Regions from separate parts of the Peteryoungia algae genome, predicted to be linked through region 1. Evidence: predicted binding sites of a transcription regulator. Region 1 holds the regulator's gene; each other region holds the start of a gene.
The links. Region 1 encodes LexA, which represses DNA repair genes until DNA is damaged. Its sites were predicted from a motif close to TGTTCNNNNTGTGTTCNG; they were not measured.
Positions count from the first base shown of each region.

Region 2: a site for LexA is predicted at 2,345-2,362, ahead of QTL56_RS14515 (ImuA family protein). Genes of this name have one in related genera too.
Region 3: a site for LexA is predicted at 1,369-1,386, ahead of dnaE (DNA polymerase III subunit alpha). Genes of this name have one in related genera too.

Region 1 covers NZ_CP128477.1:861,232-866,502, reverse strand. The annotation lists gene kdsA (3-deoxy-8-phosphooctulonate synthase) at 1-70, opposite strand, end outside; gene QTL56_RS04450 (VOC family protein) at 67-960, opposite strand; gene QTL56_RS04445 (DUF1003 domain-containing protein) at 980-1,528, opposite strand; gene lexA (transcriptional repressor LexA) at 1,736-2,452, shown strand; gene QTL56_RS04435 (ComEC/Rec2 family competence protein) at 2,446-4,656, opposite strand; gene QTL56_RS04430 (hypothetical protein) at 4,852-5,100, shown strand; gene gltA (citrate synthase) at 5,197-5,271, shown strand, end outside.
Region 2 covers NZ_CP128477.1:3,055,137-3,060,407, forward strand. The annotation lists gene QTL56_RS14495 (RNA pyrophosphohydrolase) at 1-97, shown strand, start outside; gene QTL56_RS14500 (rhodanese-like domain-containing protein) at 116-514, opposite strand; gene ftrA (transcriptional regulator FtrA) at 611-1,684, shown strand; gene QTL56_RS14510 (metallopeptidase family protein) at 1,780-2,223, opposite strand; gene QTL56_RS14515 (ImuA family protein) at 2,383-3,309, shown strand; gene QTL56_RS14520 (Y-family DNA polymerase) at 3,350-4,777, shown strand; gene QTL56_RS14525 (error-prone DNA polymerase) at 4,788-5,271, shown strand, end outside.
Region 3 covers NZ_CP128477.1:512,192-517,462, forward strand. The annotation lists gene QTL56_RS02615 (lipoprotein-releasing ABC transporter permease subunit) at 1-586, shown strand, start outside; gene QTL56_RS02620 (ABC transporter ATP-binding protein) at 601-1,290, shown strand; gene dnaE (DNA polymerase III subunit alpha) at 1,622-5,122, shown strand; gene QTL56_RS02630 (L,D-transpeptidase family protein) at 5,126-5,271, opposite strand, start outside.

The sequences.
Region 1 (5,271 bases):
TTTTTTGTGAGAAGACAGCCTTGCCGGCGCCTTCGCCAACCACGACTTCCGAATTGGGAGAAATGCTCATTTCAACTCCTCGAAGGCAAAGGTGACGCCCTGGCCCTTTTCCGGCGCGACAACCAGCCGCGCGCCCGTTTTGTGATAGCCGACGCCATTAGCAGCGAGGCAGGCTTCTGTCACGCCGAGATCGGCGACGGCGACCACCACGGCCGCGCCCAGGAGACCGCGTTCCAGATGCCTGGAATCCAGACCGTAATGGGCCGAACACCCTTCGGAGGTCAGGACGTCAACCGAGGCATTGGATGCCTCGATCGCCATGCCGAAGGAATGCGCCGTGACGTCGCGCTGATCGAGCACCATTTCCAGCAGATACTGGAAATCACTCGGATTTTCCTCGACCAGGACGATTCGCCGAAGACCGGCGGCACCATTGGCGTGCACGACCAAGTCACCGCGATCCGCCGGTATCGGATTTACGCGTTCACAGGCGAAGCCGAAGAAATCAGGCGAACGCAGGTCGGCTGCAAAGGCGAGCCGGAAAGCCCCCTCCGCCGATCGCCCATCAGGGAATCGGAACTGCCGCGAAAATTCGAGAACGGGCCCGCCGCTCTGTCCCTCATCGCGATACCGTCTATCATCTGCAGTTGCATCGTCCGTCTTCACGACGATGGCCGAGAGGCCTTCGCCACGGCGAAAGCGGAAGGCGAGATCGCGTGCGACAAACACATTGCCGATGCGTGCAGCCTCAAGGCAGCCTTCTCGGCTGCCGACGGCCAGGGGCTCCAGATAGGTATCATCTGCAAAAAAGACGCAGGCGTTCTCGGTCCCAAATGGATGGCGGGCATCGGCCGCAACCGTGAAGCCGAGGCGGCTCATCCGATCGCGGGAGGTTTCGAGATCCACGACCGGGAGGACGAGATGATCGATGGCGCGGGGGGACGTGATGGGATTGGACATATTTCTCTCGAGTTCTGCGTCAGATTTGGGAATTGCGCGGCTGGATTGAAAGGGTTTCGAGCGTCTGGCGCAATGCGTCGATTTGCTGCCGCGCTTCGCGCAATTCCTTGAGTACCTGTTCGTCGATCTTGTGATGAAGGGCCAAAACCTCGATCTCTGCCTTGAGGTTGATCTCATAATCCTTTGCCGCCATGAACCGATCGCGCTCGGCCTGGCGGTTCTGGCTCATCATGATGATCGGGGCCTGGATCGCGGCCAGCATGGACAGGAGAAGGTTGAGGAAGATGAACGGATAAGGGTCGAGGGAGCGGGTCGCCAGAACCACGGTGTTGAGAACCACCCAGGCTACGAAGAGCACCATGAAGGCGATGATGAAGCCCCAGGAGCCACCCACCCTCGCAATGCCGTCTGCCAATCGTTGACCGACGGTCGCATGGGCCAGGAATTCCTCGCCGGCGTTGGTCGAAACCGTGCGGCGCTCCCGAGCCCGCTTCAGCACCTTCTTTTCCGCAGAAGACAGATCGGCTTGCGTCTTCCCCAAAACGAGATTTTCAATGTCCTTGAGCATTCGTCTTATTCCCCGAGAAAGGTCCGCTGGGCTTTGAAAGTATCCGCTCTTTGCATTGCAGCGGTACAAAATCGGACTGTTTCAAGACCTGCACATCAGGCCATCGCATTTTCTCACCGGCTCTTCACGAAAATTTATCCCCTTGCGGAACACAAATGGAACAGATAGTGTCTGTTCTGTATTTGTTTCACCTTAGGGGCACCGCATATGCTGACGCGCAAGCAACAGGAACTGCTTCTCTTCATCCACGAGCGGATGAAAGAATCGGGCGTCCCGCCTTCCTTCGACGAGATGAAGGACGCGCTGGATCTCGCATCGAAATCCGGCATCCATCGGCTGATCACGGCGCTCGAGGAACGCGGCTTCATCCGCCGGTTGCCGAATCGAGCTCGCGCCCTTGAGGTTATCAAACTGCCGGAAGCCTATTCTCCGAGCATGCAGCCCCGTCGCGGTTTTGCCCCGAGCGTGATCGAAGGCAGTCTTGGCAAGGCACCGCCAGCGCCAACACTCACCAAGCAGCCGGTTGAAGACAGGAGTTCTTCCATCTCGGTTCCCGTCATGGGCCGTATCGCGGCTGGCGTACCGATCTCTGCAATCCAGAACAATACGCATGACATTACCGTGCCGGCCGAGATGATCGGCTCCGGTGATCACTACGCCCTCGAGGTGAAGGGCGATTCGATGATCGAAGCCGGGATCCTCGACGGTGATACCGTCATCATCCGCAATGCGTCCAACGCCAATCCGGGGGACATCATCGTGGCGCTCGTCGACGACGAGGAAGCAACATTGAAGCGGTTCCGCCGGCGTGGCGCGTCGATCGCGCTGGAGGCCGCCAATCCGGCCTATGAAACGCGAATCTTCCCGCCGGATCGGGTCAAGATCCAGGGCAAGCTGGTCGGCCTCATCCGCCGGTATCACTGAGCGTCAGCTGTCGGCGACAGTTGTTGCGCCGTTGTCCGGCTTTCTGATGCTTGGGGGATGGTGTGTTCGTCTGCCGCCGATGCCGTGCGCCAGTCGTAGAGGCGGTGTTGCGTCCACGGTCTCGGCTTCCCCTCGAAAGATGTTCTGATCACCAGGTGCTGCGGCGCGTCTGCAAGGCCGGAAATTTCGACAGCGCCGGTGGCCCTGAGGCTGCTTTGCGACAGAAGCGCCGCACCCGAGCGGCAGGCGGTCAATCGCGTGCGAGCCGCCAGAACGACGACATCGGCAAGGTCGCAGCCAACCCCGACCAGGTCGGGACGGTCGAGGGTCATCAGCAATTTCCCCGTGTCCATCCGGGCGACACAGGCCTGCTTGATGCAGGTGAACCGGTCCATCCTGGCAGATTTGGTCAATTGATCGAGAAGCGTTGCAGCAGCCGATCGCTGCGCTGCGCTCCAGGTCTCTCCGGTTCGCCAGTCAGGTGGCGCTGGCAATTCGCCAATCGTAAGCATTTGGGGCGGCATCGTCGTCTCGACATCCAGCACCGGTCGCCATTGATCGAAGATGAAGGCCGGCGGCCGAGTTCGGTTGATAGCGAGGGTCCGTGCGGCGCCGTCACCGCTCCAGAGCGCCACTAGTCTCGCATCCTCGCTGATCATCAGTTCACCGGGTTCCTGTCTCGGCCCAAGCCATGTCGCAACGAGCGTCACCGCGATCAGGACGGTTCCTGCATGTCTGAGACTGCTGCGAAACAGCGTCAGCAGGAGCATGCCGGTGATCGTTCCGAGCATGAACCAGCCGGGTAGGCGCGGAAAGACGTAACCTCCACCCCAGCCGGCAACCATGTAGGCGACATGCAGAACCAGTTCGAGCCCCTGCCCCATGATCCAGAAGAAGGGTGCATCAAGGCCGAAGGGCATGAGCAGCATGGCAATGAAGCCTGCCGGCATGACCACCAGCGAAATCAGCGGCATGGCGGCGAGGTTGGCTTCAAGTCCATGGGTCGACAGGCGGTGAAAATGGGTGATGGCAAAGATTGCGGTGGCCAGTCCGCCGATCAGGGATGTCGCCAGAGTACCGCCGATGAGTTTTCCGCCGCCCGCAGCAACGCGCAGGCCGAGTGACCGCATCGGCGGCAGCATGGCCCGTGGCCTGGAGCGCCAGCCGGCATAGCCGGCGATCAGGCCTGCAGTGGCCGCAAAGGACATCTGGAAACTCGGCCCCATCACAGCTGAAGGCTGTACGACAAGAATGGCTGTTGCAGCCAGGGCCAGGTTGCGCAGGCTGACGGCCGGACGGTCGAAGAGAACTGCAGCCAGCATGATGGCGGTCATCAGATAGGCACGCAGCGCAGAGACCTGATAGCCGGAAATGAGCACATAGCCGGTCGTGGCAATCAACGCGCCCGCAGCCGCGATCTTCTTGATCGGATATCGCTCGGCCAGCGCCGGCACGAGGCTGAGCAGACCGCGCAGGCCGACGAAAAATATGCCGGCGGCGAGGGCCATGTTGAGACCCGAGATTGCGGTGATATGGGCAAGGCCCGAAGCCCGAAGCGCCTCGGTCGCCGCGGTCGACATGGAGCGACGCTCTCCCGTGATGATCGAGGCGGCAAAGGCGCCAGGATCGCCTGGAATGACGGAGCGGATGCGATTCGAGATCCGGTCCCGCAGGGAGAACAATGCCGCATCGAAGCGCGCGACCAACCCGGCTCCATTATCCTCTCCGGCCAGTTTCGCCTGAGGCGGACCGAGAAAGAAACCGACAGCGCCGATGCCGGAGAAATAGCTTTGAAAGGCAAAGTCGTTCAGACCGGGCAAGGCGGGACCCGACGGTGGCGAGAGCCGCGCCCGCCCGCTGAGCCAGTCGCCGATCGCAGCCGGTGCATGTTTGCTGCGTGCCAGCAGAGTGACCCTTTCAGGCGGCCGCCGCACGGTAGGCTCCACCGTCCCCGTCAGCCTCAGCGTATAGCGCCACTCGCCGGCCGCGCCTTGCTCCCTGCGCTCGACGATACCAGTCACGGTGGTGACGAGCGGCTGGTCGATGATGACGGTCGAAACGCGCCTCGCCTCCCACTCCGCAAGCAGCATGCCGACGACAGCAAGGCAGGCGCTCCAGAGAATCAGATTTGACGCCGTGTCCCGCGCCGATCGCGACAGCGCAAACAGGAGAGCAAGCACAAGCGGAGCAAGGACCGGCGCCAAGGGTGGACTCGACAAAGAAAACCAGATTGCAGCGCCGGCACCGAGGCACACCGGGACAAAGTGGAAGAAATGCCCGTAACTGATCTCCTCCATGAGGCGCTCGCGAACATAGTCGCGGACGCGACGCAAAACGGTTGAAATCGAAAGGTGGAAACCGGAGGCTGTCCGACGAGTTGCGGTGGACCAGGAAGGCGGATGAAGCACAGGGCGACGAGCCGGCAGCAGACCGGATCGAATGTCTGGTTCCCCCTGTTTTTCCGCCACTTCGACCATTGCGCTCGCTCGGCCGGATCCACACCATCCAAGGCCAAGATAAGGCAAAACGAAAAACAATCAAAGCTTGCAGAGCCTGGTGATTCTGCCGCCTATCCGAGCCGCAAACGACAAGAACCGATCGGTTCGATTGTTGCCGATTTCGCGATGCACAATTTGCCCTTTGGATAGCTTGGCATTAACTTCGGTATCATATAGCTAACATCAACACGCTTAACCGATGGCGGCTTTTTCGAGACGCCTTCCCGCCAATACCGGAGGATCAGCATGACGGACAAAAGCGCTTCTTTGCAACTTGGGGACAAGACGGTCGACCTGAGCGTCAAGGCCGGCACGATCGGC
Region 2 (5,271 bases), 2.2 Mb from region 1:
CTGGAAGCCGATTGAGGACTTGCCTGACCTCATCGTTCCGTTCAAGCGGCGCGTCTATGAAGAGGTCGTTGCAGAGTTCGCCCATTTGGCAGGGTAAACGAAGCTTCCGGTCCGCTCACGCCCCGCTCGCGAACTCGAAGCCTTCGTCGGCCCAGCCGGTCATACCGCCGATCATCACCTTGACCCTGCGCCCCAACCGCGCAAGCCGAAGCGCCGCCCGATCGGTGCCGTTGCAATGCGGTCCGGCGCAATAGACGACGAACAGCGTATCCTCGGGCCACTCCGCCATTTTCCGCTCGGTCATCTTGCCATGCGGCAGGTTGATTGCGGCAGGCACATGGGACTTTTCGAATAGCTTCGGCCCTCGCACGTCGAGCAGCACGAAGTCGGGATCACCCCGGCTGAGGGATTCGTGCACATCCCAGCAATCGGTCTCGAAGGAAAGCCTTGCAGTATAGTGCGCAGCAACGAGGGCAGGTTCGGCAGCGGGGATTTCACTCACAAGGCTCGACATGGCAGCATCCTTTCATTCGAACGATGAAAGAACGTTGCATTTTTGCCAGCTTCGATGAAACTGGCTTGAATGACAACATGCGTAAAGATCACGCCAATGGCGCAACATCATCGCGGTAACGACGCAGACGGGTATGGAACTGACGTGTCGATCGATGCGCCTCTGTCCGAAGACCCGCGGCAGACTTCGCCTTTCGCCATCTCGCCGCTCATCGGCCCACGCGTCGTGACGCTGGCCTATGATGGCCTCTGCACCTTCGAATTCGGCGTCGCCGCGGAAGTCTTCGGCCTCGCGCGACCCGAAATGGGGGAGGGCTGGTATCGTCATGCCACGGCAGCCATCGAAGCCGGACCTTTGCGCGCGGCCGGCGGACTGACCGTGATGGCAACCGGCGGGTTGGCGCTCCTCGAAGAAGCGGATCTGATCGTCGTGCCCGGCTGGCGTGGGATCGACGAGCCTGTCCCGAAGACGCTGCTTCAGGCCTTGCGCGCCGCGTATAGCCGAGGCGCCCGGCTGATGTCACTTTGCTCCGGTGTTGCAGTGCTTGCCGCCACCGGACTGCTCGACGGTCGCCGTGCCACCACGCATTGGCGCTATGCCGATGCGATTGCGGCACGCCATCCCGAAATCCGCCTCGATCCGGATGTGCTCTATGTCGATGAGGGTGAGATCCTGACCGCCGCCGGAAGCGCGGCCGGCATTGATCTCTGCCTGCATGTCGTCCGCCGCGATTTTGGCGCAGAGGCGGCCAACAGCGTCGCCCGGCGCCTCGTGGTCCCCCCCCATCGGGAGGGCGGCCAGGTACAATTCATCGTCAGGCCGGTGCCGCAGGAGCGCGAGGGTCAACGGCTCAGCCCCCTGATCGGCTGGATCGACGCCAATCTGCAGCGCGAGGTGACGCTCGCCGAAATGGCTGCACGGGCCGGCATGAGTACACGGACATTCCAGCGCCGGTTCCGTGACGCGACCGGTACGAGCCCGGGGGAGTTTCTGCTTGCCCGCAGGCTGCGCCACGCCTGCGACCTTCTGGAACGGCAGGCAAGACTGTCGCTCGATGACATTGCAGTCGCCTCGGGCTTCGGCACGCCGGCGACGCTGCGTCACCATTTTCGCACCCGCCTCTCCACAAGCCCTGCAGCTTATCGAGCCCGTTTTGCACAGGGATCCTGAGATGGCTTCGCTGGCGCACAGGGAAATATCAGCCGCAAAGAAATAGAGCCTGTAGTGGCGGCGATTCACAAACATCCCTGAATCACGGCGCGATTTTACCGTTCGGCGGATGCAGCCTCTTCGGCGCTTTCCTCGATCCGCTCCATATCATCGTCGGACAGGCCGAAATGATGGCCGATTTCGTGGATCAGCACATGAGTGATGATGTCACCCAGCGTCTCCTCGTTCTCGGCCCAATAGTCGAGGATCGGCCGGCGATAGAGCGTGATCCGGTTCGGCATCGTGCCCGTTTCCATGGAAAATCGCTCGGACAGACCCTGACCCTCGAAGAGGCCCAGAAGGTCGAAAGGCGTTTCGAGCGCCATGTCTTCGAACACTTCATCCGTCGGAAAGTCGGTGATCTCGATGATGAGATCCTTGCTCAGGTCGCGGAATTCTTGCGGCAGGTGGCCATAGGCCTCAATCGCCAGCGACTCGAACGTGCTGATCGTCGGGGCGTGCCGTTCATGCCAATCCTCGCTCTGGTCTATGCGGGCCATGAATACTCCTTACTGACCGCAGATATAGGATGTTTGCAGCGGCATTTCGAGAGTGAATTCAACAGAGGAATAAATTCTCATTTGAATCGGGTTGACTCTCGCGCGAAGCTCTGGAATCCATAGGAACAAATAGAGAACAATTCATCAGGAGAGATCGTCATGGGCGAGGGCCCTCAGGCGCGGGAGACGCTTTTTGCCTTGCGAGAGGCAATTGCCCGGATCGAGGGAAAGCCGGACCATGCCGCACGCCTGACAGCCGGCCTACACCCGGAGGCAGGTGAAGCGACACCAGAGGAGAGGCTGGAGGGACAGGGGCTCTTTGATGGCATGATGGACGAAATCCTTGCCCCGGGTACTTTGGTCGAACTCAGGGGTCTCCGGTTACAGCAGGCTGGCTCTGTGGCCGGCTTCGGCCTGGCCCTTGCCCTCATGGCTGCGGAAAAGAACGCGAAGGCAAGGCAGCGCCTGCTCTTGGTCGCCGACCCCCATGTCGTGCGCGAAGCCGGCCTTGCCTATGCACCCGGCCTCCACGACTTCGGCATGTCAACTGCCGGACTGGTCCATGCCCTGCCGCGCCGCATCGAGGATGCGTTGTGGCTCGCCGAGGCAGCCCTCACCTCGCGCGCCTTTTCCACCGTGCTTCTCGAAGTGCACGGCAATCCAAAGAAATTCGGCCTCACCGAGAGCCGGCGCCTGAGTCTCAAGGCGCGTGCCACCGGTGGAAGGCTTCTGATCCTCCGCCAGGCCGGCGAGGAAGAGGCTTCCAGCGCTTTTCTTCGCCTGTCTGTCGAACCCGCGCCGGCGGCGGCGCGCCATCTCGCCGACGGATCCCTGCTAAGCGGCAGCATCGGGTCTCCCGTCTTTCGCATCACCCCTGAGAAATCCCGCATCCCGGGCTCACCCGAACTCATTCTGGAGTGGAATTCCGATGACCGCCGCCTTCACCTTTTCGAACAGTTCCAACCATCCGGCCTCGGATCGCCGCATTCTGTCGCTCTTTTTCCCAAAGCTTCCGACCGACCGCATCGCCAGGCGGCGCTGGGGTCTCTCCTGGCGTTTGCTCCACGCCTCGACCGCGCATCCTGAACTTCCCCCGCTGGCCTGTGCCGGCCGGATCGCCAATGCCATGCGCATCACGGCACTGGATGAAACGGCGGAAAGCTTTGGCCTTCGGACCGGCCAGGGACTGGCGGAAGCCCGTGCCATTTGTCCGAGCCTCGATGTGGTGGAGGCGGATCCTGCCGCAGACCGCGCACTGCTCGGCGCCGTCGCCGACTGGTGCGACCGTTATACACCGCTGGTGGCGCTGGACGGCGACGACGGCCTGATGCTTGATATCACCGGCTGCGCGCATCTCTTCGGCGGCGAAGAAAGGCTGGTCGAGGATGTCGATCGCCGCCTGACCGCCTTCGGCCTTGCCGTCCGCATCTCGGTTGGTCCGACGCCGGGTCTGGCCCGTGCCTGCAGCCGCTTTGGCGGCCCGAGGCATATTGCAGCCTCAGAGTCCTCGGCAGCGCTCGCCCCCCTGCCGACCGTCGCTCTGCGGCTCCAATCCCAAACAGTGATGGATCTCGCCCGTGTCGGCCTGAAGACGGTTGGTGACCTTCTCGCGGCTCCGCGACCGCCGATCACCCGCCGTTTCGGGCGGGAACCGATGCTCCGCCTCGACCAGGCCCTTGGACGCGAGGGTGAGCCGATCTCACCCAGGCGCCATCTGCCGCTGCTGTCGGCCGAACGACGGCTCGCGGAACCGATCATGACAGAGGATCAGGTAATCGATCTCGCCGGTCGCCTCGCTGCGGGCCTGAAGACCTCGCTGGAGGCCCGTGGCGAAGGGGGCCGGCTGTTTGAGCTTCTCGTCTTCCGGGTCGACGGCCGGGTCTTCCGCATCGAGGTCGGCGCCTCGGCTCCCTTGCGCGACATCGCGCGCATCAAGGCACTCTTCGAGGAGCGACTTTCTGTCCTGCACGACGATCTCGAGGCTGGTTTCGGCTTCGAACTCGTCCGCCTCAATGTTCTCCTGAGCGAGACTTACGACACAAGCCAGGCCGAACTTGCCGGCGAGGAGGACAATCGCGAAGACCTCACGCGGTTCCTCGATCAGGTTTCGGCCCGTTTGGGTGAACGCGCACTCCGTCTGCCCGTGCCGCTTGCCAGCCATTGGCCGGAGAGAGCGTCGATCCATGCACCGACCACCGATGCGCTGAAGGAACTCGACCATCCGCCAGCGCGGACAGAAGTGGTCGCGAGACCGGTTCGAGGCCTGCGCCCCTTGCGCCTGCTCGATCGCCCCGAACAGGTCGAGGTGATGTCCGCCGTTCCGGACGGCCCGCCGGCAAGCTTTCGCTGGCGCCGTGTCCAGCGGCGCATCCTGCGGGCGGAGGGGCCGGAACGCCTTGCCCCGGAATGGTGGGTCGATGGCGAGGACGCCCCGCCCCGGGATTATTTCCGCATCGAGGATACCGACGGCCAGCGCTTCTGGCTTTATCGCCAGGGCCTTTACGAGCGGCGGACCGTGACCCCGTCCTGGTTCCTCCAGGGCTTCTTTGCGTGAGGCACGCGCCATGACCACGACCCCCTTTTACGAGATCGGACTGCGCAGCAACTTCTCCTTTCTGGACGGCGCCTCCCATGCCGAGGAACTGGTGCAGCAGGCGCTTCTCATCGGCCTCTCGGGTCTCGGCCTCGCCGACCGAAACACGGTTGCCGGTGTCGTGCGTCTGCATGCCTCGGCCAAGCTGAACGGTCTCGAGTTCCGACCCGGTGCCCGCCTGGTCTTTGACGACGAAACGCCCGAGCTTCTCGCCTATCCGATGAACCGCAAGGGATGGGGCAATCTCTGCCGCATGCTGAGCGAGGGAAATCTGCGGTCGAAAAAGGGCATCTGCACGCTTTGGGAGAAGGATCTTCTTGACTGGTCGGAACATCTTCTTTTCATCGCCATGCCTCCCTCACTGCCCAAGGCTGCCGATGTCGAGAGATTCGAGATCCGTCTTGCCCATATTCGACCCTGGCTTGGGGATCGGCTCCACCTCGCCCTTGTTCCTC
Region 3 (5,271 bases), 350 kb from region 1:
CGTTCAGTCCATCGAACTCTTCATCGCTGACCCCGATGCCGTGGACGAACTGCGCCCGCTGATCGAGGAGGCTGCCGGCCGCCAGATCTTCCTGACCGACTGGCGCCAGCGCAACCAGACCTTCTTCTCGGCCCTTCAGGTCGAGCGCAACGTCATGTTCATGATCCTGACGCTGATCGTTCTCGTGGCCGCCCTCAACATCATTTCCGGCCTGATCATGCTGGTGAAGGACAAGGCAAGCGACATCGCCATCCTGCGTACCATGGGCGCGACATCAGGGGCCATCATGCGGATCTTCTTCATGACGGGGGCCGCGATCGGCACCGTCGGGACGATGGCCGGCGTCGCCCTCGGTGTTGTCGTCTGTCTCAACATCGAGAGCATTCGCCAGTTCTTCTCCTGGGTCTCCGGCACAGTGCTGTTTGATCCGGAACTCTATTTCCTGAGCCAGTTGCCGGCCGACATGAACATGAGCGAGACGATCTCAGTGGTCGTCATGGCGCTCAGCCTGTCTTTCATGGCGACAATCTTCCCGGCCTGGCGGGCCTCGCGTCTGGATCCCGTCCAGGCCCTGCGTTACGAATGAGGATGCCGAAACCCATGGCAAAAGACGTGGTTCTCTCGCTTGCCGGCATCGACCGCCACTATGGTCAGGGCGAGACTGTACTCTCGATCCTGAAAGGCGCCGACTTCACCCTGCGCACCGGCGAGACTGTCGCACTGGTCGCGCCTTCGGGCACGGGCAAGTCGACGCTGCTGCATGTTGCCGGCCTGCTGGAACATCCAGATGGCGGCGAAGTGACGGTGGGCGGCGTTGCCTGCCAGGAGCTCGGCGACGAGGAACGCACCGCGATCCGCCGCAAGTCGGTCGGCTTCGTCTACCAGTTCCATCACCTTCTGCCGGAATTTTCCGCCCTTGAAAACGTGATGATGCCCCAGCTGATTGCCGGTCTTGCCAAGCCGGAAGCGGCAGAGCGCGCCAAGCAACTGCTCGACTACATGCGCGTCGGCCATCGCGCTGACCATCGCCCGGCCGAACTCTCCGGCGGTGAACAGCAGCGCGTGGCGATCGCCCGTGCCGTCGCCAATGCACCGCTTGTTCTGCTTGCCGATGAGCCGACAGGCAATCTCGACCCCGAGACTGCAAGCTATGTCTTCTCTGCCCTCGAGGCACTGGTCCGCCAGTCGGGCCTCTCGGCGATGATTGCGACCCACAATCATGACATCGCCCGGCGTATGGACCGCTGTGTGACGCTGGTGGACGGCAAGGTCGTCCCACTCGAGGTCTGACCTCACCCTTCACGTCTGAACCTTGTTGAACCCCGGTGGATTTGTTCCGCCGGGGCTGCGGTCATTTTGGGTTGACATGGGAACAAGAGTAGAACAAAATACAAACATAAAGGGACAAGGAGACAGAAATGACCGAAATTCTTCGTGACGTTGCTGCATTTGCCTCGATGGCTGTGTTTGTATCCAGCATGACCTTGCTGATGATGGCGCTCTGACATTCTTCGGGCGGCAAAGCTGGTGAGGAAAGCCTTGCCGCCCGACTTCGTTCTGGACTTCGCAACCGCAAAAGCCGAAAATCCCGTCCGATTCAGATTGTCAGGGATGAAGCGGTATGGGCGAGGACAGCCTCGGAACGGAAGCGTCCGGTGAAGCGGGCAATGGCCCGGGTTTTGTGCACTTGCGGGTGCATTCGGCCTATTCGCTTCTCGAAGGCGCGCTGCCGCTGAAGAAGATCCTGGGCAAGGCCGTCGCCGACGACCAGCCGGCAATCGCGGTGACCGACACCAACAATCTTTTCGTCGCGCTCGAATTTTCGCAAAAGGCGCTCGGAGATGGCATCCAGCCGATCATCGGCTGTCAGCTGTCGATCGACATGGAAGATTCCACCGGCGAGAAGCGCGGCGGTAACGGCCACATGCCGGATCTGCCAGCCGTTGTCGTCCTGGCATCGGATGCCGACGGTTACGAGCGGCTCGTGGACCTGGTCAGCCGTGCCTATCTTGGCGGCGATGCCGGTCAGCCGACACATGTCAAACTCTCCTGGTTCGAGGAGACCGGCACCGAAGGCCTGATCGTGCTGACGGGCGCAGGCGGCGGGCCGGTGGACCGTATGCTCAAGGATGGCCACAAGGCGCAAGGCGAAAGCCGCCTCCTGTCCCTGAAGCGCCTCTTCGGCGATCGCCTCTATGTCGAGCTGCAGCGGCATGGCGAATATGATCGCACCCACGAGCGCCGCATGGTCCAGCTCGCCTATGAGCATGACATTCCGCTGGTCGCGACGAATGAGGCCTTCTTCCCGGCGCGCGACGACTACGACGCGCATGACGCATTGATGGCTGTGGCACACAACGCCATTGTCTCCAACGACGACCGCTTCCGCCTGACCCCGGACCACTATCTGAAGAGCCGGGCAGACATGATGAAGCTCTTCGCCGATCTGCCGGAGGCGCTCGAAAACTCGGTGGAGATCGCGCGCCGCTGCTCCTTCGTGCTCGACACCCGCAAGCCCATCCTGCCGCGCTTTACCGGCGGCAGCGACGATCCGGAAGAGGCCGAGCGCGAGGAAGCGCTGGAACTGCGTCGGCAGGCGGAGGAGGGGCTCGATCATCGTCTCGCCGCCCTCGGCATGGCGCCTGGCTATGAAGAGCAGGAATATCGAGATCGGCTCGAATTCGAGCTCTCCGTCATCGAGCGGATGAAATTCCCCGGCTACTTCCTGATCGTTGCCGACTTCATCAAATGGGCAAAGCAGCATGACATCCCCGTTGGCCCGGGCCGTGGTTCCGGTGCAGGCTCGCTGGTCGCCTACGCGCTGACCATCACCGACGTCGACCCCTTGCGTTTCTCGCTCCTTTTCGAACGCTTCCTCAATCCGGAACGCGTCTCGATGCCCGACTTCGATATCGACTTCTGCCAGGAGCGCCGCGAAGAGGTCATTCGCTACGTGCAGAAGAAATACGGCCGCGAACAGGTGGGGCAGATCATCACCTTCGGATCGCTGCAGGCTCGTGCGGCCCTGCGCGACGTCGGTCGGGTGCTCGAAATGTCCTATGGCCAGGTCGACAAGATCTGCAAGCTGGTGCCGAACAATCCGGCCAATCCAACGCCACTCTCCAAGGCGATCGAGGAGGAACCCAAGCTGCAGGAGGCGGCTGCCGAAGAGCCTGTCGTCGCCCGTCTGCTCGAAATCGCCCAGAAGATCGAAGGCCTCTATCGCCACGCCTCTACCCATGCCGCCGGTATCGTCATCGGGGACCGCCCGTTGTCGAAGCTGGTGCCGATGTATCGCGATCCCCGCTCCGACATGCCGGTCACCCAGTTCAACATGAAGTGGGTCGAGCAGGCGGGCCTGGTGAAGTTCGACTTCCTCGGCTTGAAGACGCTCACGGTTTTGAAGACGGCGGTCGATTTCGTCCAGGAACAGCGCGGCCACAAGGTCGATTTGGCGGCCATTCCGCTCGATGACGTCAAGACCTATGACATGCTCTCGCGCGGCGAAACGGTCGGCGTCTTCCAGGTGGAAAGTGCCGGCATGCGCAAGGCCCTGATCGGCATGCGCCCCGACTGTATCGAGGACATCATCGCCCTCGTGGCGCTCTATCGGCCGGGACCGATGGAAAATATCCCCGTCTACAATGCCCGCAAGCATGGCGAGGAGGAAGTCGCCTCGATCCATCCGAAGATCGACTATCTGCTGAAGGAAACCCAGGGCGTCATCGTCTATCAGGAACAGGTCATGCAGATCGCGCAGGTCCTGTCGGGTTATTCGCTCGGCGAAGCCGACCTTCTGCGTCGCGCCATGGGCAAGAAGATCAAGGCGGAGATGGACCAGCAGTCCGCCCGCTTCGTCGACGGCGCAATGAAGAATGGCGTCTCCAAGCCGCAGGCCAACAACATCTTCGAACTGCTGGCAAAGTTTGCCAACTACGGCTTCAACAAGTCGCACGCCGCGGCCTACGCCATCGTCTCCTACCAGACGGCCTATATGAAGGCGCATTATCCGGTCGAGTTCCTCGCCGCATCGATGACGCTCGATATGTCGAACACCGAAAAGCTGGTCGATTTCCGCCAGGATGCCGGCCGCCTCGGCATCGAGGTCGTGCCGCCCTCGGTGCAGACCTCCTTCCGTCACTTCCAGACCGGCCCGAACCGCATCTACTACGCGCTCGCCGCCCTCAAGGGTGTCGGCGAAGGTGCCGTCGACCACATTGTCGAGGTCAGGGGCGATACGCCCTTCGAGAGCATCGAGGATTTCTGCCTGCGGATCGATCCCAAGCAGATCAATCGCCGCGTTTTCGAAAGCCTGATCGCCGCTGGTGCCTTCGACTGCTTCGGCCGCGACCGTGCCGAACTGGTCGGCAGCATCGACCGGATCATGGGCTATGCCCAGCGCGCCCAGGAAAATGCCGTCAGTGGCCAGTCCGACATGTTCGGTTCGGGTGGTGCGAGCGGTCCCGAACGGATCGCTTTCGCACCCTATACGCCCTGGCTCTCGTCCGAAAAGCTCATGCGTGAATTCCAGGTGCTCGGCTTCTATCTCTCGGCCCATCCGCTTGATGCTTACCGGGACCTGCTCGACAAATTGCGCGTCCAGAATTTTGCCGATTTCTCGGTCGCGGTGAAGCAGGGTGCTTCGGCCGGTCGTCTCGCCGGCACGGTCATTTCGCGTCAGGAGCGCAAGACCCGCACCGGCAACAAGATGGGCATCATCACCTTCTCGGATGCATCCGGACAGTATGAAGCGGTGCTCTTCTCGGAAGGACTGAACCAGTACCGCGATCTGCTCGAACCCGGAAAGTCGCTGGTGCTGACCGTCCAGGCCGAGGAGCGGCCCGAGGGCATCGGCCTGCGCGTCCAGACAGCCCAGTCACTGGAGGAACAGTCGATCCGCATGCAAAAGGCCATGCGCGTCTATGTCAGGGACTCCGGTCCCTTGCGCGCGGTGGCAGCCCGCCTCAATGCCCGGGGTGACGGTCTCGTATCCTTCATCGTGATCAAGGATGAGGGACAACGCGAGATCGAGGTCGAACTCACAGAACGTTTCCGTATCTCGCCGGAGATCGCAGCTGCCATGCGCTCGACCCCGGGCGTCCTGGATGTCGAACTCGTATGAGGCTTATGCGCGCGGCTTCGGCCGCGTCACTGTGATGAAATCCGTGCCGTTTCCGGTTTCCGGGCCAAGCCCCGTGTCCTGGATCGTGAGCGACGATCCCTCGCTGAGCATGGTTTCGATCCGGGCCCGCAAGTCATCCGGCAGGACGA